Regions from separate parts of the Mesobacillus sp. genome, predicted to be linked through region 2. Evidence: predicted binding sites of a transcription regulator. Region 2 holds the regulator's gene; each other region holds the start of a gene.

Region 1 (10,292 bases), on a different contig from region 2:
CCTGCTGAAGTACAATATGTGAATACAGCGCAGCAATATATTAACGCATATGGAGAACTATTGGCTTTGCTGAATACAATTCCCCGAACGGCACAAGCCGCTGATCCATTAATGGTCCAATTTGCTTACAAGGTTTGGCCAATCGCAAAAGGGTATCTTGAATTTGAAGGACAAATGCAGGCGTTAAGGATAGATAATAACGTCAATCTTAATCTGTCACCAACCTATTTTAATGGAACACAAATTGAAAATAGTGAATATTTGCGGATATTAGGGCAGTTAGCCGAAGGGAAAGAGCCTGTGCCTTTGCCCCTGACAGAGCTGCTGGACCTCTGGCTCGAGGATCAGCTTGGACATGGTGTGTTATTTGAGAATATGCTCGATCCAATTGAAGTGACGGCCAAGAGGCAAATTGAAGCCTATATTAGCAAGTTCCAGCTTTTCATTGTTCAAAACCACCATATGAAAGGATATTTAAGGGTAAAAGAACCCGGATTTGCACGGCAGCGAGAATTTGTATATGAGGTAGGCAAGACAACTATTGAGATGAACCGCTTTATCATTAGCATGGTGAATAAATTCAAAGGGGACCAGCTGCTGAATAAAACGGATTTGCGTTTTCTGGAACATCATTTTCCTGAGACATGCTATTTCTTGAGAAAGCTCAGTCACTATGAACCAAGGCTCCAGGCAGAAGTCGGAAACTGTTCACTAGTAAAGCCATCATTTAGTTAACGTATACCAATGATTAAATGCCTCAAAACCGGGTATAAAAGGAAAAAACAATAGGAGGCATTTATGCAGATCGACCTTAGCCATACACTATTGTCCTTTTTACCGATATTCTTGATCCTGGCATTGGTAGTTGGATATATCTACTTACGTAAAAGCAAGAACAAAAGCAAGTAAGCAATGGACACAACCAGTTCCATTGCTTTTTTTGATGAAAGAAGGAAAGCGTATTTTCTAATATACGGTCACGAATGAATTTGAAATCACAAATTTAAAAAATCATTTAGTATCCATTTCAGTATTCTGACCCATTCCTGTTGGACATCGATTGGTGCATCTTCAATTTTATTTAGAACTTTCCAGACCTCGCAGACACTAAAAGCCTTTAGTTTTTCGGCGGATATTTCAAAACTAGCCTCCTGTTAGGCGTACAGATTCAAAAACTCCATACTTGTCTTTCAACAGTTTCTCTAAAAAATGAACACTCACGAAAATCACTCATTTCCGCAGTTTGTGGCTTAATTATAAGATTGGATAAATTTATTGTGAGACTTAAAATCCTAAATGTGAAAATTTATTGACCATTTTGTGAACATTATGTGACATTTTTTCGTAAATTCTGTTAATATTAAAAGTACAAACGAAAAAGTGGGGGAATGAGAAGTGGGAAAACTTCTTATGTATTTTTATCTTATTGTCAGCATTTATTGTCTTGTAAGCGGATTCCTGGCATTGTATTCCCATGGATTCCAGCATGCAGTATTGTCTTTATTCCTTGCTGTCTTCAATTTTGCGATGTTCAGCTTGTTTAAGAAAGAAGGGAAGCTGCCTAAGCTCCGATTGATTAAGGGACATAAAAGCGAATTGGCCTAAAAAGCATAAAAACTTTTCTTGGGTGAGAGCAGCAATTTTCAATAATAATGGCTGTTTTCGTAAAGATTGTTGTTAAAACCCATTTTGTATGTCCGTACTAAGTTAGCCAGCTCTTTTCTCATAATAAGCGATAAGTTTGGGAAGAAATTGAGTAATTCAATCTTATTTTGCAGTCAATAGCAACATAGTTTGTGAAAAGAGCCATAATAATTAAAAAGGCGCTCCCCAAGGGGAACGCCTTTCTGTTATTAGTGAGAGTGTCCGGAAGTCATGACCCAAATCGAACCTGCCACAATCACAACTGCAATAAATGCAGAATAGATGATGTTGATGTTATTTGTAACCTTGTCGTCACCCTCATTGATGTGCATGAACATGTATAGCTGGATACCAGCCTGGACGACGGCCAATGAGCCGATGATCCACATGATGGCTTTCATGGATAATGAAGTTTGGAGCGCTACCCATGCTGCACCGAGTGTCAGAATCAGTGACATGAAGAATCCGATGACATGGCTGATTGGGAATCCTTTTGAATGATTATCCATTTACATCACCAGTCCTTTTAAATAAACGAATGTGAAAATGAAGATCCAGACTACGTCCAGGAAGTGCCAGTAAAGGCCAAAGATAAAGGTTTTACGAGCTGTTATTGGCGTTAATCCGCGCTTTAGGACTTGGATCATCAGCAAGATTGCCCAGCCGATACCGATTGTAACGTGCAAACCGTGAGTACCAAGAAGGACGAAGAAGCTGGAAAGAAACGCACTTGTCTGCATCGTTGCGCCTTCATGGACATAATGCATGAATTCACGAACTTCCATGAACAGGAATCCGCCGCCAAGCAGCAGTGTAAAAGTAATCCATGTGAGCATTCCCTTAATATTTCTGCGGCGCATCTCATGAATCGCGATGCCCATCGTGAAGCTGCTCGTTAACAATAGGAAAGTTTGGATCATTACATCTTTTACGATAAATATATCCTGTTGGGTAGGTCCCCCGGCATAACGTTCGCCGAGGACCCCATACACTCCGAACAGGGTGGCAAAGAGGACAATTTCCGCTCCAAGGAAGATCCAGAAACCGAGGATATTCATCCTGTTCTGTTCAGTCTGGTATTCAAGCGGCAATGCTGCATCGATTTTAGCTGACATGGTTCTTCACTCCTTTGCGAACATTTCTCCACTTGCGCTCAGTTTCAATAATTTCATCCTTGTGGACATGGAAGCCTTCATCATAATCAAATGAACGGAAAGCAAGGCCAGCAAAGATTCCAAGAGCCGCAATACCAGCTGCGATGGTCCATTCGAATACGAGCAGGAAGCCGGTAATGCCGAATACCGCACCCATATAGATCGGAATCCAAGTATTGCTTGGCAAGTGGATTTCCTCAATTTCATCTTCGCTTAATGGTTTGATTTCATTGTTCTTTTTCATATGCCAGAATGCATCAACACTCTTAACTTCCGGAAGGGAAGCGAAGTTGTAGTGCTGTACTGGTGTTGCAGTTGCCCAATCAAGTGTACGCGCATCCCAAGGATCGTTTACGATATTGCGGTCTGCGTTACGAGCGCTCCAGTAAATGTTATACACTAGAGCAGCAAAGCCAGCAGCAAGGATTACTGAACCTACTGCTGAAAGCATCATCAGTGGCCCAAAGCCAGTTTCCGCCGAATAGGTGTAAGCGCGGCGTACTGCACCATCGAGGCCAAGGAAGAACATCGGCATGAATGTTACGTTGAATCCGACTACGAACAGCCAGAAATGCCATTTACCGATTTTTTCGTTCAGCATATATCCAAACATCTTCGGCCACCAGAAATACAGGCCGGCAAAGATTGGGAACACAACCCCAGGAATCAATACATAGTGGAAGTGCGCCACAAGGAATAATGTGTTGTGATATTGATAGTCGGCAGCAGCCATAGCAAGCATGACTCCAGTTACCCCGCCAATGACAAAGTTCGGTACGAAAGCAAGTGACCAAAGCATTGCAGTCGTAAACTTGATGCGCCCTTTCCTCATCGTGAACAGCCAGTTGAATACCTTAACTCCAGTAGGGATGGCGATTGCCATTGTTGTAATGGAGAAGAAGGAGTTAACACCAGCGCTATTGCCCATCGTGAAGAAATGGTGGACCCAGACAAGCATACTAAGGACCGAAATCATTACGATGGAAACGACCATTGATTTATATCCATAAAGCGTCTTGCGTGCAAATGTTGAAATTATGTCCGACAGCATTCCAAATGCTGGAAGGACTACGATATATACTTCAGGGTGTCCCCATAGCCAGAACAGGTTCGCCCAGAGCATATCCATGCCTCCGCCAGAAATGGTGAAGAAATGGGTCCCAAACGTACGGTCAAAAGTCATCAAAGCAAGTGCTACCGTAAAAATAGGGAAGCTTGCAACGATTATGATGGATGTGATAAATGTTGTCCAAGTGAACATCGGCATTTTCATCAATGTCATGCCTTTTGTACGCATCCTTAACACTGTGACAACAAAGTTAATACCCGTCATCAATGTACCTGCACCGGCAATCTGCAGGCCAACTGCGTAAAAGTTATTTCCGATACCCGGGCTGAATTCTTTCCCGGCAAGAGGGAAGTATGAAGTCCAGCCTGCATCAGGTGAACCACCGATAATAAATGAAATATTGAATAGAGCCGCACCGCTGACAGTCAGCCAGAAGCTAAGAGCGTTCAGCTGCGGAAAGGCAACGTCACGAGCGCCAATTTGCAAAGGAACTGCAAAGTTCATTAGACCGATCAAAAGCGGCATCGCAACGAACAGGATCATAATGACACCGTGTGTTGTAAATACTTCGTTATAATGCTGTGCATTCAGAAATTCATTTTCAGGTACCGCAGTTTGGCCTTTCATCATCAAACCATCGATACCGCCACGGAAAAACATCACCACTCCAAGAATGATATACATGATCCCGATTTTTTTGTGATCGACAGTTGTCAGCCAGTCTCTCCATAGCCAGTTCCACTTTTTAAAATAAGTGAGAGCAGCAAAGATACCGACCATGGTCAGGGCAATTCCGATTTGCGAAGCAAAAATTAATGGATCACCTGTTACGAAAAATTCATCCCATTTAATGCCCACTGTGTTCACCCCCGTGTTCATCAGTTTCAGATTCTTTATGTTTCATATCTTCATGATTTTCATGATTAGTTGTTTCATTGTTGCCGTCTTTATTCTTGTAGTTATTCTCGTCTTCAAAGATTTTACCTGGCCAGCCATGTCCTCGATCATACATTTCTGGGTTCGTGTAGTTCTTTGAATGTGGATCTGAATGGTCAACCCATTCTAAGTGTGTGTTTGAGAATGTTTTACGTCCCAAGTGGGAAGGTTCAAGCATTTTTTCATACTCAGCCAACGTCATTTTTGGTGCAGTGTCCTTAACTTCTTTAACCCACTCATCAAATTCCTCCTGAGTTTGAGAAAGGACCTCGAATTCCATTCCTGCATAACCCTGTCCATTGAAGTTGGTATTGCGTCCAACATAAGATCCAGGATTATCTGCTACCAGGTAAAGCTGTGTTTCGGCATGGGCCATTGTATATTTTTGCCCGCCAAGCGCAGGTATCCAGAAGCTTTGCATTGTGCCGGCTGAAGTAAGCTTGAAGTCAACTGGCCGGTCTTCCGGTATATTTACGTAATTGACAGTTTCAATTCCTTGTTCAGGGTAACTGAAAATCCATTTCCAATCTGCTGATGTGACATTGATGACTAGAGGTTCTTTATCCTCATAACCCTTAGGTACTTCATCTATAGCATAAATCGTTTTTACCGTCGGAATAGTCAAAGCGACGATAATGAGGATCGGAATGACAGTCCAGATAATTTCCAATACAGTACTGCCATGTTCTTCAGGTGGTTCATAACCCATATTGTCTTTCCGCTCACGGTATTTCCAGACGATGAACGCGAAAAGCCCGAACACGACTACCGTTACTAAAAGCATTAAAGCAATCGAAAAATTGATCAATTCGAGAATTTGTCTTGCTATTGGTCCTTGTGGATTAAATACGACCATGTTATTCTCGCAGCCGCTTAGCAAAAGTACGGCCATGATCGAGGTGAGTGAAAACAAGAATAGTTTGGATTTCTTCATCACTGCAGCTCCTTTCAGATAAAAACCTTGTTCATTATATCACAAACTTTTGCTCATCTGTTCACAAAGTTGTCGAAACTGTTCCTGAATCCTCAGGTAAGTTGTGGCAAAAGGTGTGATAAAAATCACACAGGTCTGTTTGTAATGATTCTAACATAGAAGTTAGTTCACAAAATCGTGCAATTGTGAACAAAATATGAAAACAATAAATGGTATTGATGTGAAATAAATGTGAAGTCCCTTGACGCAAAAAAAAACAGGGCCCCCCAAGGACCCTGCATTTAATCACGAAACTTTAGTTACCACATAAGTCTCCAAAGCTGGATGGAATTCTTTTTCGTAATGACCCTCCAGACAAAATTTTGTGACAATCGTTTTTGACTCTGCACCCGACTTTGACTGTAAAGCCTTTTGGCATTTTGGACATTTATCATGGGCTAACAGCTTGAAAAGTTTCAAAACAAAAAACCTCCTCAAATTTTATTCATTAATCCTATGAGTTTACTATGAATTATACCTCGTTTACTTAAAAGTTCAATGGATATAATGCCCAATTAGTAACATCTCTACATAAAGGCAGATGGGTACGTAAGTGAGCTAAGAGGAAAACAAATTAAGTTGGCGTAATGTAGGAGTAAACCTGCAAGCTTAGGAGAGCAGGAGGCAGAATTGATAGAGATTAGGCATTAGAGAGGAAAACGATTACAATACACTCGACTAAAATGAGCTGAATAAGAAGAAGGATAAAATAAAAAACCCCGCTCCTAAAGAAGAGCGGGGAATGAAGCAAATAAGAAAACGGTAATCTGAGTATAACATAGACTCCAGAATCACAGAACATATTTATATCAATGTCCAAAAATTGCATTTAAAAATAACATATTGAGAGATGGAGTGGTAAACTGTTGGAAAGAATAATAGACATAGAGGTGCAAAAACATTGTCAGACGAGAATTTAAATGGAAAAATGATGATTATCACCGGCGCGAACAGCGGAATTGGATTCGAAGCAGCTAAAGCACTGTCTGCCAGGGGAGCGCATGTGATCCTGGCCGTACGCAATCTGGAAAAAGGCCAAATAGCCTTAAATTCATTAATAATGGAAAATACTTCAGCAAAAATTGATTTAATGGAGATTGACCTTGCAGACCTTAGCAGCATTCGCCGTTTTGCAGCTGAGTATAGTTCACGTTTTTACCAATTAGACATATTAATTAATAATGCCGGTGTAATGATTCCTCCTTATGGCAAGACGGCAGACGGCTTTGAACTGCAATTTGGAAGTAACCATTTAGGTCACTTTGCCTTGACCGGACTTTTGCTTCCTCTTTTGAAAAACACCCCGGATTCTCGTGTCATTACTTTAAGCAGCATTGCCCACCGGGGAGCTACTATAGACTTCGAAAATCTGGATGGTTCAAAAGGTTATAAACCGATGAAGTTTTATGGACAAACCAAGCTTGCGAATTTATTGTTCGCCAAGGAATTGGATCTGCGCCTTAAGGAGCATGGGATACAGACCATCAGCATTGCATGCCACCCCGGAATCTCGAATACAAATCTTTTTAAGCTGGGGAAATCCGCTACTCCTGGATATATGAAATGGATCATGAATCTTTTCTTCCAGCCTGCCGAAAAAGGTGCGCTGCCAACAATTTACGCTGCCACTAAAAAAAGCCTTAAAGGCGGCGAGTATATCGGACCGGATGGCAGAGGGAACAGGAAAGGGAATCCGGCAATTGAGATACCTGGAGCTTCTGTTTATAATGAGGACACGATGGCTAAACTTTGGGAGATATCCGAAGAGTTAACAGGGGTAATATATGAATTTTAAAAGATGAATTTAGTATTGATATGGACCTTTCCTAAACCTCAGTGTTTTCACTGGGGTTTTTTGATGTTTGACACATCTGGAATATATTTCTATTCTTAAAGTAAGACTTATCTTTAAGGGGTTAGCAGATGAAACCTAACTTTAACAAACAATTTTATAAAATTGGGGGATTTTTTTTACTTTATTTTTTACTGATGTCATCAATTATTTTTGGAATTATCTCAAGTAACGGCCCAAAAAAAGAGCTTGGTGAAAGTAAATCAAACATCCAGAAATTTGAAGAAACATTTACATCTGAATTAAGTGTTCACGAAAATAAGATAGAAAAAAGAAAGGCGACAAAAAGCGATCGCTGGATACCATCGGACCGATTTGTTATTATCGCGCTTACCCTGTCCTCCATCCTTGATATAGTCATCGTCCTTTATTGGGCACGTTATGAGAATAGAAAAAGGGAAGGACAAACCCAGCCAGCAGGACCCCGGCTAACTGATCGGAAATGGTTTTGGAATATCATAGCCATAGGCATTATCCAGCCAAAAAACAATAAGCTTGTCTTGAATTGGAGAAATCTGATCTTTGTTGTTATTGCTATGTATTTAATGAAAAAAGCTATAGTCGATCAACTTTAGGCAGGCAGCAGAGGACAAAAAAACAGACCCTCGAGGGGTCTGTTTTCTGTTTAACTATAAATTATAGTTTAACAACGTTAGCAGCTTGTGGTCCACGAGCTCCTTGCTCAACGTCGAAAGATACTTTTTGGCCTTCGTCTAATGACTTGAATCCTTCAGTCTGGATAGCTGAGAAGTGTACGAATACGTCTTCTCCACCTTCGCGCTCGATGAATCCGAAACCTTTTTCTGCGTTAAACCATTTTACTGTACCTTGTTCCATTTTTGTTGCCTCCTAGTGCTACATGCACGATATGTTACTATCCTTGCCCAAAGTGATCATTAAGACGAAATATCCAATCCTTTACACCGAACAAAAATAATTCTATTTCATAATAACAGGGATTTTCGAGAATAGCAAATGAAAACTATGTTTTTTGAAGATCTTTTACCAGCACATTATTTTCTAGAAGTGATATCTGACAACTCTGTGGTAATGGAAGTTTCTGTTCCTTTACCATCTATCATAAAGAACTCTTTCTTAACGAGGCCGAATTTTGGTGCCCAGTACTGCCGGGTGATGCTGCCGTCCTCAGCTTCTTGTTCTAGTATTACAGCATTTTTAATTGTACCTATTGGCAATTGTAAAATTTGGTCAACATCAATGATTTTCCACCCATTAATCATTTCCCCTGATTTCACTGGCTTAGTAAGGATAGGCACCTCTTTGAATTCGTCTTCCAATTCAGAAAGTGCAGGAATCTGCTCTTCATAATATTCAGGCAGCTGGTATACAAGGTAGATTCCTTCATCGGTCAGTTTGTAAATCTTCAGCATGCTGGTTCCGCCATTGCTGACTATAGTGGGGAGGTAATCACCCTGCATTTCAAAAATAATTTCTTTTTCTTGTGCAAATTCATTGCCTTTCCCATCGAAAAATTTAATTTGATTTTCATACGGGAAAAATTCACTTATTTCAATCTCCTGATGAGCACGGTTGGGGTCTGGGCTAACGGGTGTTGCAGGTTTACCTGGGGTTGCAGGAGAACCTTCATTGTTGGGAGGTGCAGGCGATACGGGTTTTTCATTTGGTGAATCAGATGGTTTCTCCTGGTTTGGTGGATTTGCTGTCTCATTGAACGAGCAACCGGCTAAACTAAATATTAATAATAAGGAAATAAAAGCTTTCAATACACTCACATCCTCAGTAACGTATTCATTCACTTATTTTGACGGTGTAGATGAGGGGGATGTTTCTTATTTTTTAAAAATGGGCTAGCCTTTCTTGTTGTTTGATTCAAAGGTCCCTTTTTAGAAACATTTCCAAATACAAGCTGTTTACGCAGAAGAGCCGTTGCTTTTTTATCCCGATTATTGTGTGGAGGTCCTAATAGCCTTTATTAGAGCCATGCCGGAAGAAAATTTAGGACTGGATGGCCTTAATAATCTTTATTAGAGTATATGCAGGAAGGAAATTTAGGACTGGATGGTCTTAATGACCTTTATTAGAGCCATCTGGGAAGGAAATTTAGGACTGGATGGTCTTAATAATCTTTATTAGAGCCATCCAGGAAGTAAATTTAGGACTGATAGGTCTTAATAATCTTTATTAGAGCCATCTAGGAAAAAAATTTAGGACTGGATGGTCTTAATAATCTTTATTAGAGCCATCTAGGAAGAAAATTTAAGACTGGATGGTCCTAATAGCCTTTATTAGAGCCATCTGGGAAGAAAATTTAGGACTGGAAGGTCTTAATGACCTTTATTAGAGCCAACCAGAAGATATTTGTAAGAACTGAAAGGTTCTTTTAAATTAATTAGAACCATCCACGTTGAAAATTCACTACTGAAAAGTCTCTTTTTGGGAATAGCGCGAAAAAGGGTGAAATATAGTTTAAATCTCTTCGAAAAGCAAATATCCTCAAAGGAACCAAAGCTCTGTTCAGGTATCCTAATTCATGGAAAATATATAACAGATGGAAGGGAGGACAAGCCAGCAGTCTAATAACACATAATGTAGTAAAAGGTGATTTGCTCTGGTCGATGGGTTTTGATGTTGGTGAAATTTTTAATTCTTTTGGTCTGGTAAAGCTGAAAGTTGTTTTTTAAC
Region 2 (9,824 bases):
GGGCTGGGGATTACCCGGAATGTGAACAGTCCGACGTTTACCATTATAAAAGAATATCAAGGAAGGCTACCTCTCTATCATATGGATGTATACAGAGTAGAGGATGCGTTTGAAGACCTTGGCTTTGAGGAGTACTTTGAGGGCAATGGCGTAACAGTAGTGGAATGGGCTCATTTGATTGCGGCCCAGCTGCCTGATGAGCTCCTGCTGCTCCAGCTTTTTCTCGAAGATGATGGAGGCAGAAGAATTGTAGCAGAGCCAAAAGGTGAACGGTATGAAGAACTGTGTAAGGAGATTTTTTAAATGAAAGTATTATCGATTGATACGTCCAATTATGTTCTTGGGATTGGACTCCTGGATGGGGATACAGTACTGGGCGAGTATATTTCCAATATTAAAAAGAATCATTCCGTGCGAGTTATGCCTGCCATTCAAACCATAATGAATGAGTGCGGCATTGCGCCAAAGGATCTATCAAAGATCGTCGTGGCCGAAGGGCCTGGTTCCTATACTGGTGTAAGAATTGGGGTTACCATCGCAAAAACATTGGCGTGGACGCTTAATATTCCTTTATCGGGTGTATCAAGTCTTGAAGTTGCAGCAGCTTCTGCAGGGCGTTATTTCGATGGCTATGTTTCTCCGTTTTTTGATGCAAGGAGAGGCCAGATATATACTGGACTGTATAAGTTTGATCACCAGGGTATTCAGGCAGTGAAAGAGGATCAGCTTGTCATGTCTGCAGATTGGGTACAAGTGCTGAAGGAACTGGATGAAAAAGTTCTATTTACAAGCAATGATTTGAAGCTGCACGAAACAGTTATTAAGGAAGCTCTTGGTGAACAGGCTGTTTTTGCTGCTATTACGGAGCAGAATCCACGCCCTGCCGAATTGGCTTTATTGGGCAGGGATAAAGAAAATGTGGACTTGCATGCATTCGTTCCGAATTACATCAGGCTTGCCGAGGCAGAGGCCAACTGGCTGAAGGCTCAAGAGAATACTAAATAAGTGGGAATTACAATGAATAATACAATAACTTTCCGTAAGATGACGATTGATGATCTGGATGATGTGATGGAGGTAGAGGTTAATTCCTTTACGTTGCCCTGGAGCCGTGAAGCGTTCTTTAACGAATTGACAAAAAATCAATTCGCCAACTACCTCGTTCTTGAAGTGGATTACAAGGTAGTAGGCTATTGCGGTGTATGGATCATTGTTGATGAAGCCCATATCACAAATATAGCGATTCTGCCTGATTACAGGGGGATGAAGCTTGGAGAGGCGTTAATGGGCAAGGTGATGGAGCTGGCACGGGATTTGGGAGCTTTAAGAATGACTCTGGAGGTCAGGGTGAGCAATGAACGGGCGCAGAATCTTTACCGAAAGTTTGGATTTGAAGATGGTGCTTTAAGGAAACAATATTATACTGACAATATGGAAGACGCTTTAGTAATGTGGGTGAATTTATCATGACAACAAAAGACCAATTAATCATGGGGATTGAAACGAGCTGTGATGAGACAGCCGTTGCGATTGTTAAGAATGGGCGCGAGATTCTTGCGAATGTTGTAGCTTCTCAAATCGAGAGCCACAAACGTTTTGGCGGTGTCGTCCCGGAGATTGCATCACGCCATCATGTCGAACAGATTACAATTGTGCTTGAAGAGGCTTTAAGACAGGCGGAAATAGAATTAAAGGATTTAGATGCCATTGCGGTTACTGAAGGGCCTGGATTGGTAGGGGCACTGCTCATCGGCGTGAATGCTGCCAAAGCTCTTGCATTTGCTAACGATATCCCGCTTGTTGGTGTCCACCATATCGCTGGGCATATTTATGCGAACCGCTTAGTGGAAGAGATGGAATTCCCATTACTTTCTTTGGTTGTTTCAGGTGGGCATACGGAATTGGTGTATATGAAGGAGCATGGCCATTTCGAGGTTATTGGCGAGACTCGGGATGATGCTGCAGGAGAAGCGTATGACAAGGTTGCGAGGACGCTTAATCTGCCTTACCCTGGAGGGCCGCATATCGATAGGCTGGCGCAGGAAGGGAAGGCAACGATTGACCTGCCGAGAGCATGGCTGGAGGAAGGATCCTATGATTTCAGTTTCAGCGGGTTAAAATCAGCGGTCATCAATGTTGTCCACAACGCACAGCAGCGTGGTGAGGAAATTGTTCCGGCTGAGCTTGCTGCGAGTTTCCAGGAGAGCGTGATTGATGTCCTGGTGACGAAAACGCTTCGAGCTGTGAAGCAATATGATGTTAAGCAAGTGCTTTTGGCTGGCGGTGTGGCAGCAAATAAAGGACTGAGGGAAGCACTATCCAAATCCTTTGCAGGTATGGACATCGAGATTGTAATCCCGCCGTTATCATTATGTACTGACAATGCAGCAATGATTGCCGCGGCAGGAAGTGTGCTTTATGCAAAAGGCGAGCGTGCTGATTTGACCTTGAATGGCAATCCTGGTTTGGAAATAACTATCCACAACGAAAGTCGCAAGTAAAAAATAAATTTTCTGATATTGCTGTGGATATGTGAGCTGAAATGAGAGAATTTTGTGTACAATGTGGATAAAAGACGCTTATTCTGTGGATAATGTGGAAAAGTCTCTGGATAAGCCATAAATAAGGATTTTAAATGTGAATAACTTTGTGAATAAAAAGTCCCGGATCTTATCTGGGACTTTTTTTGTGGTTTTGGCTGCTGGAGAAGAAATATGGGGATAGGGAATGTAGTGAATTTCGGTAACAATATGGAAGTATTTGAGATGAACTTCACCATATATCGCAGTGGATAAAGAAATAATATATAATATAGCCACCACAAAACTATTCTTTCCACATTATCGACAGCTGAGCTGTTAATAGTGAAAAACATAAAAGAAAACCGGACAATCAATGTCCGGTTTTTTGTGGATAACTGAATATAATTATTAAGCAAGCTCTGCCCATTCTTCCATCAGTTGTTCAAGCTTCTCTTTAGCAGCTTCAATTTTGTTATTAATTTCTGCTGCTTTTTCATGATCCTGGAAAACTTCAGGATCGCATAGAAGTTCCTCGTATTCGGCAACTTCTGTTTCCAGCTTTTCGATGGTTGCTTCGACCTCTTCCATGCGGCGTTTGCGCTGGCGTTCGAGTTTCTTTGCTTCTTTATCCTGTTGATAAGTATTTTTATCCTGTTTTGAATTATCCACAGAAGAACTGCCGGCATTTTTTGCAGCCTGGGCTTCTAAAGCCTTGAGTTCTTCCTGTTCAAGCTTCTTTTCAAGATAATAATCATAATCACCAAGATATTCGGTCGCGCCATTACGATCAAGCTCAATGACCTTTGTGGCTATCCTGTTGATAAAATAACGGTCGTGGGACACGAATAGGATTGTGCCTGGATAATCGATCAAGGCGTTTTCAAGAACTTCCTTGCTGTCCAGGTCCAAATGGTTCGTAGGCTCATCCAGGATCAGGAAGTTGGATTTCTGCAGCATCATTTTTGCAAGCGCAAGACGGGCCTTTTCGCCGCCGCTTAAAGTAGAAACGATTTTCAGTACATCATCTCCGGAAAAAAGGAAGTTTCCGAGTACTGTGCGGATTTCTTTTTCCGATTTTAGCGGATATTCATCCCAGAGCTCATTCAGTACCTTTTTATTGGAGCTTAGCTCAGCTTGCTCCTGATCATAGTAGCCAATCGACACATTGGACCCATAGTGGATACTCCCTGCAAGTGATGGCAGTTTTTCCACAATCGTTTTCAACAATGTGGACTTGCCGACTCCGTTCGGTCCGACGAGGGCAGTACTATCGCCGCGGTTTAGATGGAAGGTGATATTCTCGGACACCATCTCCTGGTTGTATCCTACGGCTAGTGAGTCAGCCTTCAATACATCGTTTCCGCTCTGCCGATCAATCTGAAAGCTGAAGGAAGCCGATTTTTCGTCACCCATTGGCCTGTCCATGCGCTCCATTTTATCCAGCTGTTTACGCCGGCTTTGCGCTCGTTTAGTAGTGGATGCGCGAGCCAGGTTGCGCTGGATGAAATCCTGCAGCTTGGCGATCTCATCCTGCTGCTTTTCGTAAAGCTTCAGGTCCCGTTCGTAGTTCTCAGCCTTCTGGTCCAGATAAGAACTATAGTTGCCCGGGAATTTCGTCAGCTGGTGGCGGGAGATTTCATAGACCTGATTGACGACCTTATCCAGGAAATAACGGTCGTGGGACACAATCAGGATTGCGCCAGGGTAGCCTTGCAGATACTGCTCCAGCGACGAAAGAGTGTCAATATCCAGGTGGTTCGTCGGTTCGTCCAGGATTAAAATATCCGGGCGGGTCAACAGGAGCTTGGCTAATGCAAGTCTTGTTTTTTGGCCCCCGCTTAAAGTGGATATTTTTGTGGAATAATCAAAGGAATGAAAGTTCAGGCCATGCAAAACTGAACGGATGTCCGCTTCATACTGGTATCCGCCTTTTTCCTTAAACTGGACCTGCAGAATATCATATTCTTTTAGAACTCTGTCGTATTCTGTCTGGTTTGACAGGATGTCAGGATCCGACATTTTTTCCTCTAGCCGGCGAAGGTCCTTTTCCATGCTGTGAAGATGGGAAAAGACGCCAAGCATTTCGTCCCAGATGCTTTTCTCGGACTCCAGCCCAGTATTTTGTGCGAGATAACCGATGCTTGTACCCTTTGGACGGATGATTTCACCGCCATCATGGCTTTCATGTCCAGCGATGATTTTGAGGAGGGTCGATTTTCCAGCCCCATTGCGGCCAACAAGGGCAACACGGTCATTTGTCTGTATTTCAAACTTTATATTCGATAAAATAAGATCAGCAGCAAAATATTTTGAAAGCTGATTAACTTGTAATAATATCATTTTTTTCACCTCTATTGCCTTAGAGATAGTGTACCCCATTCAAATAGGCTCGGCAATATATGCGCCCCCTTCAAATGAAGGTTTGGCAAGGAATTTGTGAAGTTGGCAACAAAGTTCACACACAACTTTGTGAAAATAGTGTATTATTTTGTTTGAAAGGAGCTTGAACATGGCAGAGTTTACTCATTTTAATGAAGAAGGCAGGGCGAAAATGGTTGATGTCAGCGACAAACCTGAAACGGTTCGTACAGCGGTTGCCCATTCGAGCATCATTGTTAATGAAGATATATATGTAAGAATTACTGAAAATAAAATGAAAAAGGGCGATGTACTGGCTGTTGCCCAGGTTGCCGGCATCATGGCAGCAAAAAAAACGTCGGAAATCATTCCGATGTGCCATCCGCTTCCATTAACAGGGATTGACCTTTCGTTCGATTGGGAGCAAAATGAAAGTGACTATATTTTAAATATCACTGCATCTGTAAAAACAAAAGGGAACACCGGTGTAGAAATGGAAGCGTTAACAGCAGCTTCAGCATGTGCGCTGACTGTTTATGATATGTGCAAGGCCGTGGATAAAGGAATGGTGATCGGCAAGACATACCTCGTCGAAAAAACCGGCGGGAAGAACGGTGATTTTAAGAGAGAAGATAAGTTGATTTAAATCTAGAACAGGGTGGAGGATGGAGTATGACGAACGAGCCTATGAAAATTCCGCAGGCAACGGCAAAACGTTTGCCGCTGTACTACCGTTTCCTGCTGAACCTGCATTCATCTGGGAAGCAGCGGGTTTCATCAGCTGAGCTAAGTGAAGCGGTAAAGGTTGATTCTGCCACAATCAGAAGGGATTTTTCCTACTTTGGTGCGCTTGGCAAAAAAGGGTATGGATATAATGTGAATTATCTGCTTACCTTTTTCCGGAAGACACTTGATCAGGATGAGCTCACGAAAGTGGCGCTGATCGGGGTAGGTAATCTCGGTACAGCCTTTTTGAATTACAATTTTTCCAAGAACAATAATACGAAGATTGAAATTGCCTTTGATGTTGACCCGGATAAGGTTGGCACGAAGATTGGCGAAGTGCCGGTCTACCATATGGATGACCTTGATAAAAAGGTGGTCGAGGAAGGCGTGCAGGTTGCGATCCTGACTGTTCCGTCAGCTGTTGCCCAGCCGATTACCGATCGATTAGTCCAGGCAAATGTCAAAGGGATTTTGAACTTCACGCCTGCAAGACTGAATGTACCTTCATCCATCAGGATCCACCATATTGACCTGGCGGTAGAACTGCAATCATTAATTTATTTCCTTAAACATTATCCGACTGATGTCGAAACAGAAGCAGAAGAATTGTAAAAGAGATAGCCTCTTCGAGTGGAAGGGTTTAATTTATAGACAAAAGGGCCCGGAATTCCGGACCCTTTTTTGGTTTGAAGGACAGACATGAGTGTTGCTTTAGAATAATGAAATTCATTTGTACGATAACTGCAGTCTATGCCTCTTCAATCGAAGAGGCTATTTTTTTTGGATTTGTTTCAGTTTGAAATGGAACAGGATCATCCTGATGCCAGACCCGAAGTCGAAGGTAGCGAGCAGGACGAGCAGGTATGTGAAAAATCCCCAGCCAGTTTCATTGACATTCTGGATGGCGAAGTAGGTGAACAAGCTGCCTAACAAGATGTAGACAATGCCTGAAAATAAAGGAGATTGTCTCATTAATTAAAGTCCCCCAATAAAGCTTTGGATTTTTTCTGCTTCTCTTATCATTCTCTCAATGTCTTCTCTGAATACGGACTGAAGCAGGACAACGAATGTATTCATTGTAACATGGGCAATGATCGGTACGATGATTCGTTTTGTTTTTACATATAGGAAGGCAAAGGTAAAGCCCATCGCGGAATACAGGATGACATGCTCAGGCTCCATATGAGCAAGCGCAAAAATAACCGAACTGATCAATGCCGCAAAAAAGAAGTTCATTTTTTTATGAAGGCTGCCGAAGATGATTTTCCGGAAGACGATTTCCTCCAATATCGGACCGATGATTGAGCTCACAAGGATGACGACGGGGAAGCTTTCAATCAGGTTGATGATATCCTGGGTGTTCTCCGAGCCCATTTCAATACCGAGCATCTGTTCAATGCTTGCCGCGATGGACTGGGCCATCAATGCCAGGAACACACCGGCTATCGCCCAGGCTGCCGAACTTGCTGGCGAAGCCATTCCGCGTAAATCATCCTCCATCCTCTTTTCTTTTCGTAAAATAAGCAGCACGATGACCAGAGTTAGACTGAAACTGATCACAAGCCAGTAAGGAATCGAGAGTGTTTCCATCTCTTTCAGGCTTTTGCCCATTGCAGCTCCTACGAATGCTACAATCGGGAGGCCAACAAGGCTTGAAAGCTGCATGGCAATATAAATGATGATGATGTACCAATATTCCTTTTTCAATATGCTAATCTCCTTTAGGGCAAGTTCATAAGTTTATATACGATTCAATTCTATAAAGGTTCCGTTGTTACACTATCTCTCCATTTTACTAGCAGAGACCCTGAAAGTTCAAATTGCAGGTGCCTGGCTTAAAAAAACGGTTAAAGATCATGAGGCCGATGCATACTCTTTAAGGTGGACTTTTTTAGGGATGTCCGATCCCCTAAAAGCCTTGCTGCAAAATCGAAATAAATCGGGAAATAGCTGATTTTGTCGCGGTAATCCCGGCAGCTGGGGATTAATAAATTTTATAAAAAAAATTGGACTTCATGCTTGCAAAAAAAATGGAGATTCATTATTATATAAATTGTGTTAGCACTCTATCGAGGAGAGTGCTAATAAAATAATCTACATATAATTTGAGGAGGTTGTTTCACTTGATCAAGCCATTAGGTGATCGCATTATTATCGAGCTTGTTGAGTCTGAAGAAAAAACTGCAAGCGGTATCGTTTTACCCGACACAGCGAAAGAAAAACCTCAAGAAGGTAAAGTTGTAGCTGTGGGCACAGGCCGTGTCCTTGAAAATGGGGAGCGCGTAGCACTTGAAGTTGAAGTTGGCAACCGCATTATCTTCTCAAAATACGCAGGTACAGAAGTGAAGTACCAGGGAACTGAATACCTGATCCTACGCGAAAACGACATTTTAGCAGTTGTAGAATAATAACTGTTAACGACAGTACGTTATAAAACCAAAAATTTGAGGAGGTTTTTTTACGATGGCAAAAGACATTAAGTTCAGTGAAGAAGCACGCCGTTCAATGCTTCGCGGAGTTGACGCTCTTGCAAATGCTGTAAAAGTTACTCTTGGACCAAAAGGACGCAACGTGGTTCTTGAGAAGAAATTCGGTTCACCACTGATTACAAACGATGGTGTAACAATTGCTAAGGAAATCGAGCTTGAAGATGCATTTGAAAACATGGGTGCTAAGCTTGTTGCTGAAGTAGCAAGCAAGACAAACGATGTTGCTGGTGACGGAACTACTACTGCAACCGTTCTTGCTCAAGCGATGATCCGTGAAGGCCTTAAGAACGTAACTGCTGGTGCTAACCCAATGGGCATCCGCAAAGGTATTGAAAAGGCTGTTGTTACCGCTGTTGAAGAATTAAAAGCAATTTCAAAGCCAATCGAAGGCAAAGCTTCTATCGCACAGGTAGCTTCAATCTCTGCTGCTGACGAAGAAGTTGGCCAATTGATTGCTGAAGCAATGGAGCGCGTTGGCAACGACGGCGTTATCACAATTGAAGAATCTAAAGGCTTCACAACAGAATTGGACGTTGTTGAAGGTATGCAGTTCGACCGCGGATATGCATCTCCTTACATGGTAACTGATTCTGACAAGATGGAAGCAGTTCTTGAAAATCCATATATCCTGATCACTGACAAGAAAATCGCAAGCATCCAGGAAATCCTTCCTGTACTTGAGCAGGTTGTACAGCAAGGCAAGCCATTATTGATGATTGCTGAAGATGTTGAAGGTGAAGCACTTGCTACTCTAGTAGTTAACAAGCTTCGCGGAACATTCAATGCAGTTGCAGTAAAAGCTCCTGGCTTCGGCGACCGCCGCAAAGCTATGCTTGAAGATATCGCTGCATTAACTGGCGGTGAAGTGATCACTGAAGAGTTAGGCCGTGACCTTAAATCTGCAACAATCACATCTTTAGGACGCGCTTCTAAAGTTGTTGTTACAAAAGAAAACACCACCATCGTTGAAGGTGCTGGAGACAGCGCACAAATCGCTGGCCGTGTTAACCAGATCCGCGTTCAAATGGAAGAAACAACTTCTGAATTTGACCGTGAAAAATTACAAGAGCGCCTTGCTAAACTAGCTGGCGGTGTTGCAGTCATCAAGGTTGGTGCTGCTACTGAAACTGAATTGAAAGAACGCAAGCTTCGCATTGAAGATGCTCTTAACTCAACTCGCGCTGCAGTTGAAGAAGGTATCGTATCCGGCGGTGGCGTAGCGCTTCTAAACGTATACAACAAAGTATCTGAAATCCAGGCTGAAGGCGACGAAGCAACTGGTGTGAACATTGTCCTTCGTGCAATGGAAGAACCAGTTCGCCAGATCGCTCACAACGCAGGCCTTGAAGGATCTGTTATCGTTGAGCGCCTTAAGCGCGAAGAAGTCGGCACAGGCTTCAACGCTGCTACTGGCCAATGGGTAAACATGATCGAAGCTGGTATCGTTGACCCAACTAAGGTTACACGTTCAGCTCTTCAAAACGCTGCATCCGTATCTGCAATGTTCTTGACTACTGAGGCAGTAGTTGCTGACATCCCAGAACCAGCTGGTGCTGGAATGCCTGACATGGGCGGAATGGGCGGCATGATGTAAGTCTTGCCAACTAAAAAAGAGAGAAACCTTGTGGTATAAAGGTTTCTCTCTTTTTCTTTTGTATTATTATTTTCGTTTGCTCATAGCATGCGCATATTTTTGGAAAAGAATTGCTTTTTTACCTGTCGACTGGTG
Region 3 (10,292 bases), on a different contig from region 2:
CAAAGGCTACATCACTGTCCTGGAACTGAACCAGCTTAAAAGAGAGATTGATTGTGAAAACTGTCCGATTGAAATTTGTAATATAGAATAAAAAACGAAGCCCTAAGAATTGCTAAGGGCTTCGTTTTTTATATTGCTGAAATCATGATCATGAAGAATATGGCGGCATTCATGATCTCATAAACTCCAACCTTCATGACAGACAGCGGTCTTCCATAAAAGGCAATAGCCCTGATAAGGCTGGGAATCATGGCAGCTGCTAACGCTATTCCCCCAAAGCTGAGCCATAAAATCGGCACCAGCAGGTGGTAGCCCCAGGAAATCCATTTGAAATTGACGTTCTTTTTTTCCCGGATCATCGTCTTTACATAAAAGGTACTGCCGGTGAAAAATAAGACAGAGGCTGCAAATACTATGATTGCTCCCTGGTTGATTGTGCCAGCTGGCAAAAAGCTGCTGGCAAGTCCTGCTATCGCAAAAACGATAATGGCACTGAAATCATTCAATATTGCCCGATCCTTGTTCTTTGAAGAAAAATATGCGTTCAATATAAAGAAGGGAATCATCGAAAAGCCAAAATAGACAATTGTTGGCTGTGTAAATAATGGAACCATCAAAAATGCTATCGCAGGCACCATATAGATCAGCGCCCATTTACGATAAAATTCAAGCTTTTTCCCTTTGAACACCAGTAAAAGCGGATATGTCGCCAAATATAATAAAAGCCAGCCAATAAAAAACGGGATATGCTGCCAGATCAATTCGCTTGAAGCTGCTCCAAGCCAGAATGGAATGATCAACATTGCCCAGGCACCGTGCTGTTTTGGCATGAATAATTTCATGTTCTACACTCCCTTATTTCTGTTCCTGCCTTCACTATAAAACAGCTGCTAAGGATATTAAGTGAAACACATCACATTTTGCAGACATGAAAATGAACCGACACGGAACTGTCAAAACTGCTGAGTGATAAAACGGGAAAAAGCTGAACCATAATAGATTCAGCTTCTTTTTTCAAAATGAAGTTTCAGGTAAAGCTTTTTCACATATAGATGCGGCTTTACCAGATAATATATTTCTTTCGTAAAAGCCATACTCAGCAAAAACATAAAAACAACGATGAAGTGGACCTTCGAAAGAGTGGATATATTCATGACAAGCTCCATATCAGGCTGCAGCTGAGCAAGACTGATCAGCAAGCGCAATAGCAGCAGCGGCTCATTTGAAATGCTGCTTGACAGGACGATGGCAATACCTGTCGCAGTACTTAAAAACATAAGGGCTTTCACTGTGCAGGCTAGGTATCGGCCAAACTTCGACTCTGCACCATCGTCCTCCGCTGAATCATATTGCCACACAAGTCCCATTCCGACAATGGCAGCTACTGAATATGGATAGACAACCCATAAAAAGATTTGAACCAGTTCCATCTTTCTCACCTCAAACAAAAGTCCCAAACATTTGCCCCACTAACATTTTAACTGTGGGAATGCCATGTGACAGTGACAAAAGTCGCCGAATTTGTCCAAAATAAGAAGATTTTATTGGTAAATCAATCAATCCTTTGCAGGTTTTCCCCTAATACCACCATTAACTATTGCCTGCCTTCAGCTGCCTTACAATATAGTTGGTTATCCATGTCAGACCGACTTCGTCTGCATTGCAGTAAACCGGAACTGCGCTTTCGTTAAGCCTATCAGCTAATACAGACTCACGGCAAAAGATGATCTTGACTCCATCCAGGGTTTGCAGGAGTTCCACATCAGCTTCATTGCGAATGATTACTGCTTTATCGTAAGATTTCTTCTTATATCCTTCTATCAATATCACATCGGGAGCAAAAAAGGTAAGAAGTCCGATTTCTTCCTCAAGGGACCATCCCTTTTGCTCAGCCTGTATGATGATTCGGCCTTCTCCTGCTACGAGTGAAGCAGCTGCTCCAGCCGATACATGCTGTACCGAATCCTTCCTATCCGAAACCTCAGGCTTCCCTCCGTGTCCATGGTGCTTAATCGTCGCGACCTTGAGGCCAAGAGCTGACAACCGCTCTATCAATTTTAGGATAAGCGTTGTCTTGCCGCTATTCTGAAACCCTGCTACCTGGAATATAACCGGCTTTACCAAGGCCATTCACTGCCAGTATGATCTTCGAGCATCAGGACCTCAACTTCCATTCCCTGTTCAAACCCTCTAGTGCCTCCAGGCAGGATCATGAGTGAGTTTGCTCCGGCAAGGCTCATAATGATATTCGATTTATCAAGACCGCTTGGAGTGACAATCAGCCTGCCATCCTGAATCGTCAATGCACTCCTCACAAAGCGGGTAAACGGATTCGCTTTAGGAAAGTTCGCATCAAGTATCGCCTTTTCTTTTCTGAGGTGCGGCTGTTCTGTGAAAAGCATTGTCCTGATAATCGGACGGGCAAACAGTTCAAAGCCGACATAGCAAGCAGAAGGATTGCCAGACAGACCAAATAAAAGCTTTCCGCCAAGCTCGGCAACGGTTGTTACACTGCCTGGCCTCATCGCTACTTTGTTAAAGAGAACCTCCGCGCCAAGCTTTGCATAAATTTCTGGCAGATAATCATAATCCCCTACCGATACACCGCCAGTAGTGATGAATAAATCAACTTCCTCAATCGCCCTGCTGACTGCCTCAAAGCATGTATCAAAATCATCAGGCAGCTGCCCAAAGTACTTTACTTCAGCTCCCGCCCTGAGGATTTGCGCAGAAATCATGTATGAGTTGCTGTTTCTTATTTTTCCAGGTTCCAATGGCTCATCTACATCAAGCAGCTCGGTGCCGGTTGCATAGAGGCCAATGACAGGCTTCTTAGCTACGGGCACTTTGGCATAGCCGAAAGTGGCCAGCATTGCCTGGATTCCCGGATTGATGAAGGTACCCTTTTTTACAAGCACCTCTCCTTCCTTTGCGTCTTCGCCTCGGTACGAGACATTTTCCCCTTTTTTGTGTTTCTTCTTTGTTTCCATATATTTTTTTCCATCACGTTCAATTTCCTTCGCCAACTCGAACATGACAACAGAGTCAGCCCCCTCTGGCATTTGGGCGCCCGTCATGATTCTGACTGCCTGGTTTGGCCCAAGCACCTTCTGTGTCAGCATCCCAGCACCAATATGGTCAATAACCTCAAATTCAACTCCATTGGATTGTGAAGCCTCCTGAGTATCAATAGACCGAATGGCATATCCATCGTAAGGAGCCCTGTCAAAATGCGGCACGTCACTTGTAGCCTTCAGGTCTTCCGAGAGATACCTTCCATAACTTTCATTTATTGAAACATATTCAGTCGAGCCATCTTTCTTATGTTCCATGACTCTCTTCACTGCTTCTCCAATCGCAATAGGATTTCTTTTCTCTAACATGAAATCAGCTCCTGTTTCAGATAAAACCTTATTTTGACTGCCCGGCCTAGAATCCAATTAGAAAAAAGGCGAACCAGCTTTTTTGAAATAAATACCCTTTTCATTATAAGAGTAATGGAAAAGTGAAGACATAACAAACCTCACATATTCTCTCATAAAATTCTCCTTAATAATGTAGATATTTTGTGAAGTGTGATGCACGTCACCAAGCCGCCAATCCATTTCCTTTATGATGAATATGTAACCAATATGATTAAGTATATGGAGGTTTTTTATATGAAAATGCCTTTTAATGAAACATCTTTAGTTAAGGATATAGTCAATTCCTTTCCTCAATCCAGTGATTTATTCAAGAAGAACCGCCTAGATTTCTGCTGCGGAGGCAACCGGCCGTTATCAGAAGCTGCAGCAGAACAGAATGTGGATATTCCTGCCCTGATGGCAGAGCTGGCAGAACTTTTCAAAAAACTCAATGGTACACCCGACAGCATGGAAGTTTGGACTGAAACCGATTCAAAAGAACTCATTGACCATATTAAAAATAAATATCATCGTGAGCTTGAAGAGGAATTGTCCTTGCTGAGTCCTTATGTGACTAAAGTTTCAAAAGTCCACGGAGACCGGCATCAAGAACTGCTCCGGGTTTATGAGCTTTATTATGAATTAAAGAAAGAACTGCTTGAGCATACCGCAAAAGAAGAAGCAACCGTATTCCCGCTCTTGCTGGAGCTTGATGGAGCCGATCCTGAAAAAAGAACTGCGATCATAGCTGAAATCACTGAGCTTGAAAAAGAACATGACCATGCAGGTGCCATTCTTAAAGAACTGCGGGAAATCACTGCTGATTTCATTCCGCCTATGGATGCCTGCGGAACTTACAGGCTGGTATACAAGCGGCTGGAAGCCCTTGAAGCACACACTTTCATGCACGTCCATCTCGAAAACAATATTTTATTCCCAAGGTATATTGCCTGATTCCGCTGAAAGACCTCATCCAGACTGGATGAGGTCTTTCTTCTAACCCAGGAAAGGTTAGATGTTCTTTCCTGTGAAAAAAGCTCGCTATTGCCTTAAGTGTCACCATTATAAAACTCCAGAGAACAGGCGGGCGAATGATTCCTTCGACCTTTCTACCAGCCCTCGTTTATGGTATTGAACCGGACTGATTTTTTCTGAGTCGTGCATATCCTCTTCATAATGCGCGACCAGGTCGCGGATCGAGCTCGTTCCAAACAGGAACACATTCACTTCGAAATTCAGGTGGAAGCTCCTCAAATCCATGTTGGCAGTCCCGATCGAGGCAATATTCCCATCCACGATAATCACCTTTTGGTGAAGGAAGCCTTTTTTATATGAGTAAATCTCAGCCCCGTTCCTCAAAAGCTCTGAAAAGTAAGAACGGCTGGCATACTGTGTCAGGTAGCTGTCATTGATTTCCGGCACCATGATCCTGACTTCGATTCCTTTGGCAGCCGCCACTCTCAATGCCGTCCGGATCGCTTCATCCGGGACAAAATAAGGGGTTGCGATCCATATGGACTTAGTAGCGCAGGACATCATTGTATAATAAAAGTCACTCATAATCCCTTGCTGTGTATCGGGCCCGCTTGCCACCACCTGGATAGCGCCATCCAGTTCACCATCATCATTATGCTTCTTAACAGCCTTATGGTCCTCAAGAACTTTTTCGCCGCTGACATATTCCCAGTCAAGCAGGAACACATTGTGGAGAGTATAGACCGCTTCACCAGTCAGCATCATATGGGTATCGCGCCAGAAGCCGATGCTGTCATCTTCGCCCAGGTATTCAATGCCAACATTCAAGCCGCCAACAAAGCCTATTTCTCCATCGATGATAACAATTTTCCTATGGTTGCGGAAATTGAACTTTTGATTAAAGAAACCATATTTAAGCGGGGAAAATGGACGGGCCTTGATGCCTGCGTCATGCATCCGCTTCAGTTCTTTAGCAGCAAATTTGAGGCTTCCTGCAGCATCAAACATTAACAGTACTTCGACGCCCTGCTGAGCCTTTTCAATTAAAATCTCTATGATTTCTTTGCCAAGGCGGTCTGACCGGAAGATATAATATTCGATATGGATGAATTTCTCTGCCTGTCTCAATTTCTTTTTGATTTCTGAAAAGGTCTCATTCCCGTTTTTCAGGATCTTCGCTTTTGAACCTGTTGTAATCGGAGTCATTGACGCTTTTTTTGCATACTGGGCGAAGCATTGCTGATTGTCAGTCAGAAAAGATAGATCCCTGGATTCTTCCTGCCGCATCAATCTTTCCCATTGATCGCGGTCCTTCGTTCGTTTGCTTTTGTATAGGTATCCCTTCAAATACAGCTGCCCTGAAAACAGGTAAAAGAAATAACCGGCCACTGGAAAAAGGATCATGACATACATCCACATAAGGGTATGCTGGGCCGACCGGTTTTCAAGCATCAAGGAATATAAGCTGACAAAAATAATAAGTGCATAAACTGTAATTGCGACACCTTTAACCACCTGGCCATATCCTGTGAACAATACGATATAAACACAGGCTATCAAAATAAATACAAATAAAAATTCAATTCCTCTTTTCAGCATTCAGTCAATCTCCAAATCTTCGATAAGATATATTAGAGTTGTTTTATACCCAAAATCCACCTGTCCGGAAACATAGTATGTCCAGAAACGGAATGGCTGAAGCATGACCTCACATAATACCTCTTGCTTGCTCGTCTCTTTTAGCTGAAGTGCTGTTCATGAGAGCTGTTCACTGGAACGAAAAAAGACCCCCGAAGGAGTCTTTTTATTAACCGCCAATATAGGACATTTCTATTTTCTTTCTGGTTGCAGCTGTTTCTTCTGTCCGTTCGTCTGAATACCTGTCAGTACGGTGGTTCCAGATATCTGTTATTCTTGCCCTTAGCTCATCGTCAGTGGCACCGGCGCGCATGAAATCGCGGATATCATGTCCATTCCCATTGAACAGGCAAGTAAAGATCTGGCCATTGGCAGACAGCCGGGATCTTGTACAGCTTGAGCAGAATGATTCAGATACTGATGAGATAAAACCGACATTAATGTCCGTGCCCTTGTAGCGATACTTCTTTGCTACCTCGCCAAAATAGTCTGGATCTACCTTCTCAAGTTCATAATGCTCACTGATGATATTGTAGATTTCCTTTTTCGTGATCACATCGTCCATCTTCCAGCCGTTTGTGCTGCCCACATCCATATATTCAATGTACCTTAGCTCCAGGCCTTCATTTTTGCAGAATTCTGCCATTGGCAGGATTTCAGAATCATTAAGCCCTTTTTTAATAACGGTGTTGATCTTAACCCCAAGGCCAGCTTTTTTTGCAGCATTGATTCCTTCCATAACTGGGCCAACGCCAACATTGCGTCCATTGATTTCACCGAAAAGCTCATCCTTCAAGCTGTCCAGGCTGACATTCACCCTCTTCAACCCGGCATCCTTCAGCTGCTCTGCATATTTTGGAAGCAGTACTCCATTGGTAGTCAAGGCAATATCTTTTAATCCCGCAATGCTGTTCAGTTTTTTCACAAGCAGCGGCAAGTCCTTACGAAGCAATGGTTCACCGCCAGTAAGCCTGATTTTTTCGACACCCAGCTCAATGAACAAGATTGCAAGCCTTTCAATCTCCTCATAGGTCAATAGTTCGCTTTTCGGCAAAAAGGCAAAATCCGGGCCAAATTTTTCTGCAGGCATACAGTACTGGCAGCGGAAGTTGCATCGGTCTATAACAGAAATACGCAAATCGCGAAGCGGTCTATTTAATTGGTCTTTAATTATGTTTTTCGTCATATATGTCAACTCCAATGAGAGGTGATGATATTGATTGTAACAGCAGCCTCGTCCCTTTACTGTTAATATTCTCACATTAACATCAATTGTCCTCTATTTAAATAGTAGATTTACCCTTATATCTATATTACAACATAAAAACTGCGTGGATAGTGTTTTTTCCCTTAAATGTCATCATGTTGTCAATTTATTGCTATGAAAACTTCTCCAGTTCTGTGGTGCTTCGCGCCTTTCTCTTCAATCAACAGGCGTTTAAGCAATTATAGAGTGAAAACATAAAAACTGCATCAGAACTTGATGCAGTCATTGTATAGTTTATTTACTTTTTCCAGTCAACTCGCTGAACATGCCGACAAAGTTCTTTATTTCACCTGCTTCATTTTTCACAGGACTGATGGTCAGCCATTCAGGATAAATCTTGCCATTCTTTTTCTTATTCCAAATCTCTCCCTGCCAGAAACCATTCAGCTTAATGGCATTCCACATTTCCTTATAAAAATCTTCCCCGTGTTTGCCGGAACGAAGGACACGCGGATTTTTCCCGATGATTTCTTCAGGGGAGTATCCAGTTACTGTCGTGAAGGCTGGATTCACCTGCTCGATATTCCCTCTGACATCGGTAATCATGATGCCTTCTACTGTATGGTCAATGATGTTTTTAGCAAGGCTTAATTTATCCTGATAATACATCCAGAACACAATGATCAGGCTGGCTAGCGCAACCTGGGAAAGAGCCATGAAACCAATTGCGTAGTGGCCAGTCAGGTTGAACAGGAATGCCAGCATCAGCGGCGGGAAGAAGCCCCCTAGACCACCCATGGCAGAGACGATCCCGTTGACAATACCAGCCTGTTTTGAAAAATAAAGCGGAACCAGCTTGAAAACCGTACCGTTGCCGATACCAGCACAGATGGCGACTGCCAGACAGCCAATTGTATAAAGAGTCAGAGATGGCATGAATGAAAGCAGGATTCCTGCAACTGTCATCCCTCCGAAAACAAACATCAGGATGATGAAGGAATTGAACTTATCACCAAGCCAGCCGCCGATCGGCCTGAAAAAGGTAGCAAGTGCGATGAATCCGGCAGTCCTTAAACCAGCATCTACTTTTTCAAGATCAAAATGTGACACAAGGAAGTTTGGCAGATAAATTGTAAATGCAACAAATGAACCAAAAGTCAGGAAGTAGAATAAGCTCAGCGCCCATAGTTTCTGGTTTTTATAGACACTCTTAATCTGTTCTCCTAAAGGTGTTACAACCTTTGGCTCCTTCTTATCGCCAAGAATGAAGTTCATTAACGCGAATGCGAGCAGCAGGATCAAATACAATTTCACAGTGGACTGCCAGCCGAGCTGGGATGCAATTACCGGTGCAGAGAAAGTGGAAATCGCAGTTCCAAGGTTACCTACTCCATAGATACCATTAACAAATCCATGACGTTCCTTTGGATAATACTTTGGAAGAGAAGTTACTCCAACCGAGAAAACCGCTCCTCCAATACCGACGAACAAACCGCCAATCAATAAATCTGTGTAGCTATTAGCCATGCTTATATAAAATACAGGCAAAAGCAGTAAAATGAAACTGATGAAGAATAATTTCCTCGCACCATATTTATTGGTCCAATATCCGATTGGAATCCTTAATATTGATCCTAATACTACTGGAACCGCTGTTGCCATTGCGATCTGGTTTGCCGACATCTGAATATCCTCTTTAATGAATGGCATTAAGGATGACAGGATGACCCACACCATAAAACCTGCGATAAGGCTGAGCGTTTGCAGCGGCAGCTGAATTTTTTGTGTCTTCATGATTTTCTCCCCTTTTAATTTATGCAAATTCCTTTTTGGCTAAAAACGGACATAGAAGCTTTCTATGGGTAAATCGTAAAAAATTCAGAGGCTTTTAGATGTGACGAACTTCACACCTGTTTCGTTGTTCAATAAACCGTCACAGAAGTCCGCCAACCCGCGATTTAAGCGGCTAATTTTACCGTTATAATAAAGACGAGTGCTATTTGTTTCTGAATTGTGAACGGAATAGCTGGATAATGTGTCGACATTTTGACAATTCCCGTTTTGATATTTAGTTAACACTATGACGATGTTATTATTTTGACAATAACTCAAAAAGTCACGTGAGAAGACCGTTAAAAAGGCTTTTAATAAACGAAAAGGGTGAAGATCATGCCAAACACAAATAAAGCGACTCATTCTATTGAAATAAAGGAATTGCTTCAGTTTGCCGACCGGACCATACAGGCGAAGAAAGGAACCTATCTCTTCCAGGAAGGGATGGAGGCTGAAGAGCTTTATTTGATTCTGGGAGGCAAGGTCCAAATCAGCAAGGTCACCCAGGATGGCCGTGAGCTCGCATTAAGGATCTGCGGAGAAAATGATATTTGCGGAGAGCTGACACTATTCACAGATGCTCCAAAATATTTGTTAAGCGCTTTGATCCTTGAAGATGCAAAGATTGCCGCCATCAGAAAAGATGTCATTGAAAAAGAAATTTTCCAGAATCCCTCTCTGGCATTTGAATTCATGAAATGGATGAGTGATCATTTCCGCAAAACCCAGACAAAGTTCCGGGACCTGGTATTGAACGGAAAGAAAGGCGCCCTTTTTTCAACATTGATCCGTATGACCAACAGCTATGGGATCCAAAAGGATAACGGTATCCTGATCGACCTCCCCCTTACCAACCAGGAGCTGGCCAACTTCTGCGGGACTTCAAGGGAAAGCACAAACAGGATTTTGAATGACCTGAAGCGTGAAAATGTGATTTCCATCAAAAAAGGGAAAATCCTTATTCATGATGTAGATTTCTTGCGCCAGGAAATCGGCTGCGAAAATTGTCCAGCAGTATTCTGCAGTATTGATTAAGCAAAGTGAATAAATCAAAAACGAGTGAAGCCATTGCTTCACTCGTTTTTTCATGTTCTGCCAACTCTCTTTCCTGCTGGTCAGTTCTGCTTTTGTTTTCTCAATGCTTTCGGAATATAGACACAGAAAGGTTCACTTTCTAGGTAGTCACCAGTCATGGCATATGCACGTGATCTTGATCCGCCGCAAACATGCCTGAA

What was found. Region 2 encodes Rex, which represses fermentation and respiration genes when NADH is low (regulators of the CRP and FNR family bind a similar motif). Its sites were predicted from a motif close to TTGTGAAATATTTCACAA; they were not measured.
Region 1: a site for Rex is predicted at 5,765-5,782, ahead of qoxA (cytochrome aa3 quinol oxidase subunit II). Genes of this name have one in related genera too.
Region 3: a site for Rex is predicted at 9,117-9,134, ahead of AC3EBE_RS21645 (nitrate/nitrite transporter). Genes of this name have one in related genera too.

The regions. Positions count from the first base shown of each region.
Region 1 is NZ_JBYNSB010000020.1:240,888-251,179, forward strand. It holds gene AC3EBE_RS07975 (DUF2935 domain-containing protein) at 1-735, shown strand, start outside; gene AC3EBE_RS07980 (hypothetical protein) at 1,396-1,605, shown strand; gene qoxD (cytochrome aa3 quinol oxidase subunit IV) at 1,854-2,153, opposite strand; gene qoxC (cytochrome aa3 quinol oxidase subunit III) at 2,154-2,759, opposite strand; gene qoxB (cytochrome aa3 quinol oxidase subunit I) at 2,749-4,725, opposite strand; gene qoxA (cytochrome aa3 quinol oxidase subunit II) at 4,715-5,737, opposite strand; gene AC3EBE_RS08005 (oxidoreductase) at 6,678-7,571, shown strand; gene AC3EBE_RS08010 (hypothetical protein) at 7,700-8,203, shown strand; gene AC3EBE_RS08015 (cold-shock protein) at 8,265-8,465, opposite strand; gene AC3EBE_RS08020 (hypothetical protein) at 8,642-9,373, opposite strand.
Region 2 is NZ_JBYNSB010000028.1:1,132-10,955, forward strand. It holds gene tsaE (tRNA (adenosine(37)-N6)-threonylcarbamoyltransferase complex ATPase subunit type 1 TsaE) at 1-303, shown strand, start outside; gene tsaB (tRNA (adenosine(37)-N6)-threonylcarbamoyltransferase complex dimerization subunit type 1 TsaB) at 304-1,005, shown strand; gene rimI (ribosomal protein S18-alanine N-acetyltransferase) at 1,018-1,470, shown strand; gene tsaD (tRNA (adenosine(37)-N6)-threonylcarbamoyltransferase complex transferase subunit TsaD) at 1,467-2,501, shown strand; gene AC3EBE_RS10915 (ABC-F family ATP-binding cassette domain-containing protein) at 2,931-4,862, opposite strand; gene moaC (cyclic pyranopterin monophosphate synthase MoaC) at 5,032-5,526, shown strand; gene AC3EBE_RS10925 (redox-sensing transcriptional repressor Rex) at 5,553-6,218, shown strand; gene AC3EBE_RS10930 (YdiK family protein) at 6,378-6,578, opposite strand; gene AC3EBE_RS10935 (CPBP family intramembrane glutamic endopeptidase) at 6,582-7,313, opposite strand; gene groES (co-chaperone GroES) at 7,730-8,014, shown strand; gene groL (chaperonin GroEL) at 8,070-9,689, shown strand.
Region 3 is NZ_JBYNSB010000060.1:57,488-67,779, reverse strand. It holds gene AC3EBE_RS21685 (Crp/Fnr family transcriptional regulator) at 1-91, shown strand, start outside; gene AC3EBE_RS21680 (YwiC-like family protein) at 129-842, opposite strand; gene AC3EBE_RS21675 (hypothetical protein) at 1,002-1,430, opposite strand; gene mobB (molybdopterin-guanine dinucleotide biosynthesis protein B) at 1,591-2,130, opposite strand; gene AC3EBE_RS21665 (molybdopterin molybdotransferase MoeA) at 2,118-3,383, opposite strand; gene ric (iron-sulfur cluster repair di-iron protein) at 3,660-4,358, shown strand; gene cls (cardiolipin synthase) at 4,467-5,978, opposite strand; gene moaA (GTP 3',8-cyclase MoaA) at 6,187-7,203, opposite strand; gene AC3EBE_RS21645 (nitrate/nitrite transporter) at 7,519-9,018, opposite strand; gene AC3EBE_RS21640 (Crp/Fnr family transcriptional regulator) at 9,394-10,092, shown strand; gene AC3EBE_RS21635 (TIGR04053 family radical SAM/SPASM domain-containing protein) at 10,173-10,292, opposite strand, start outside.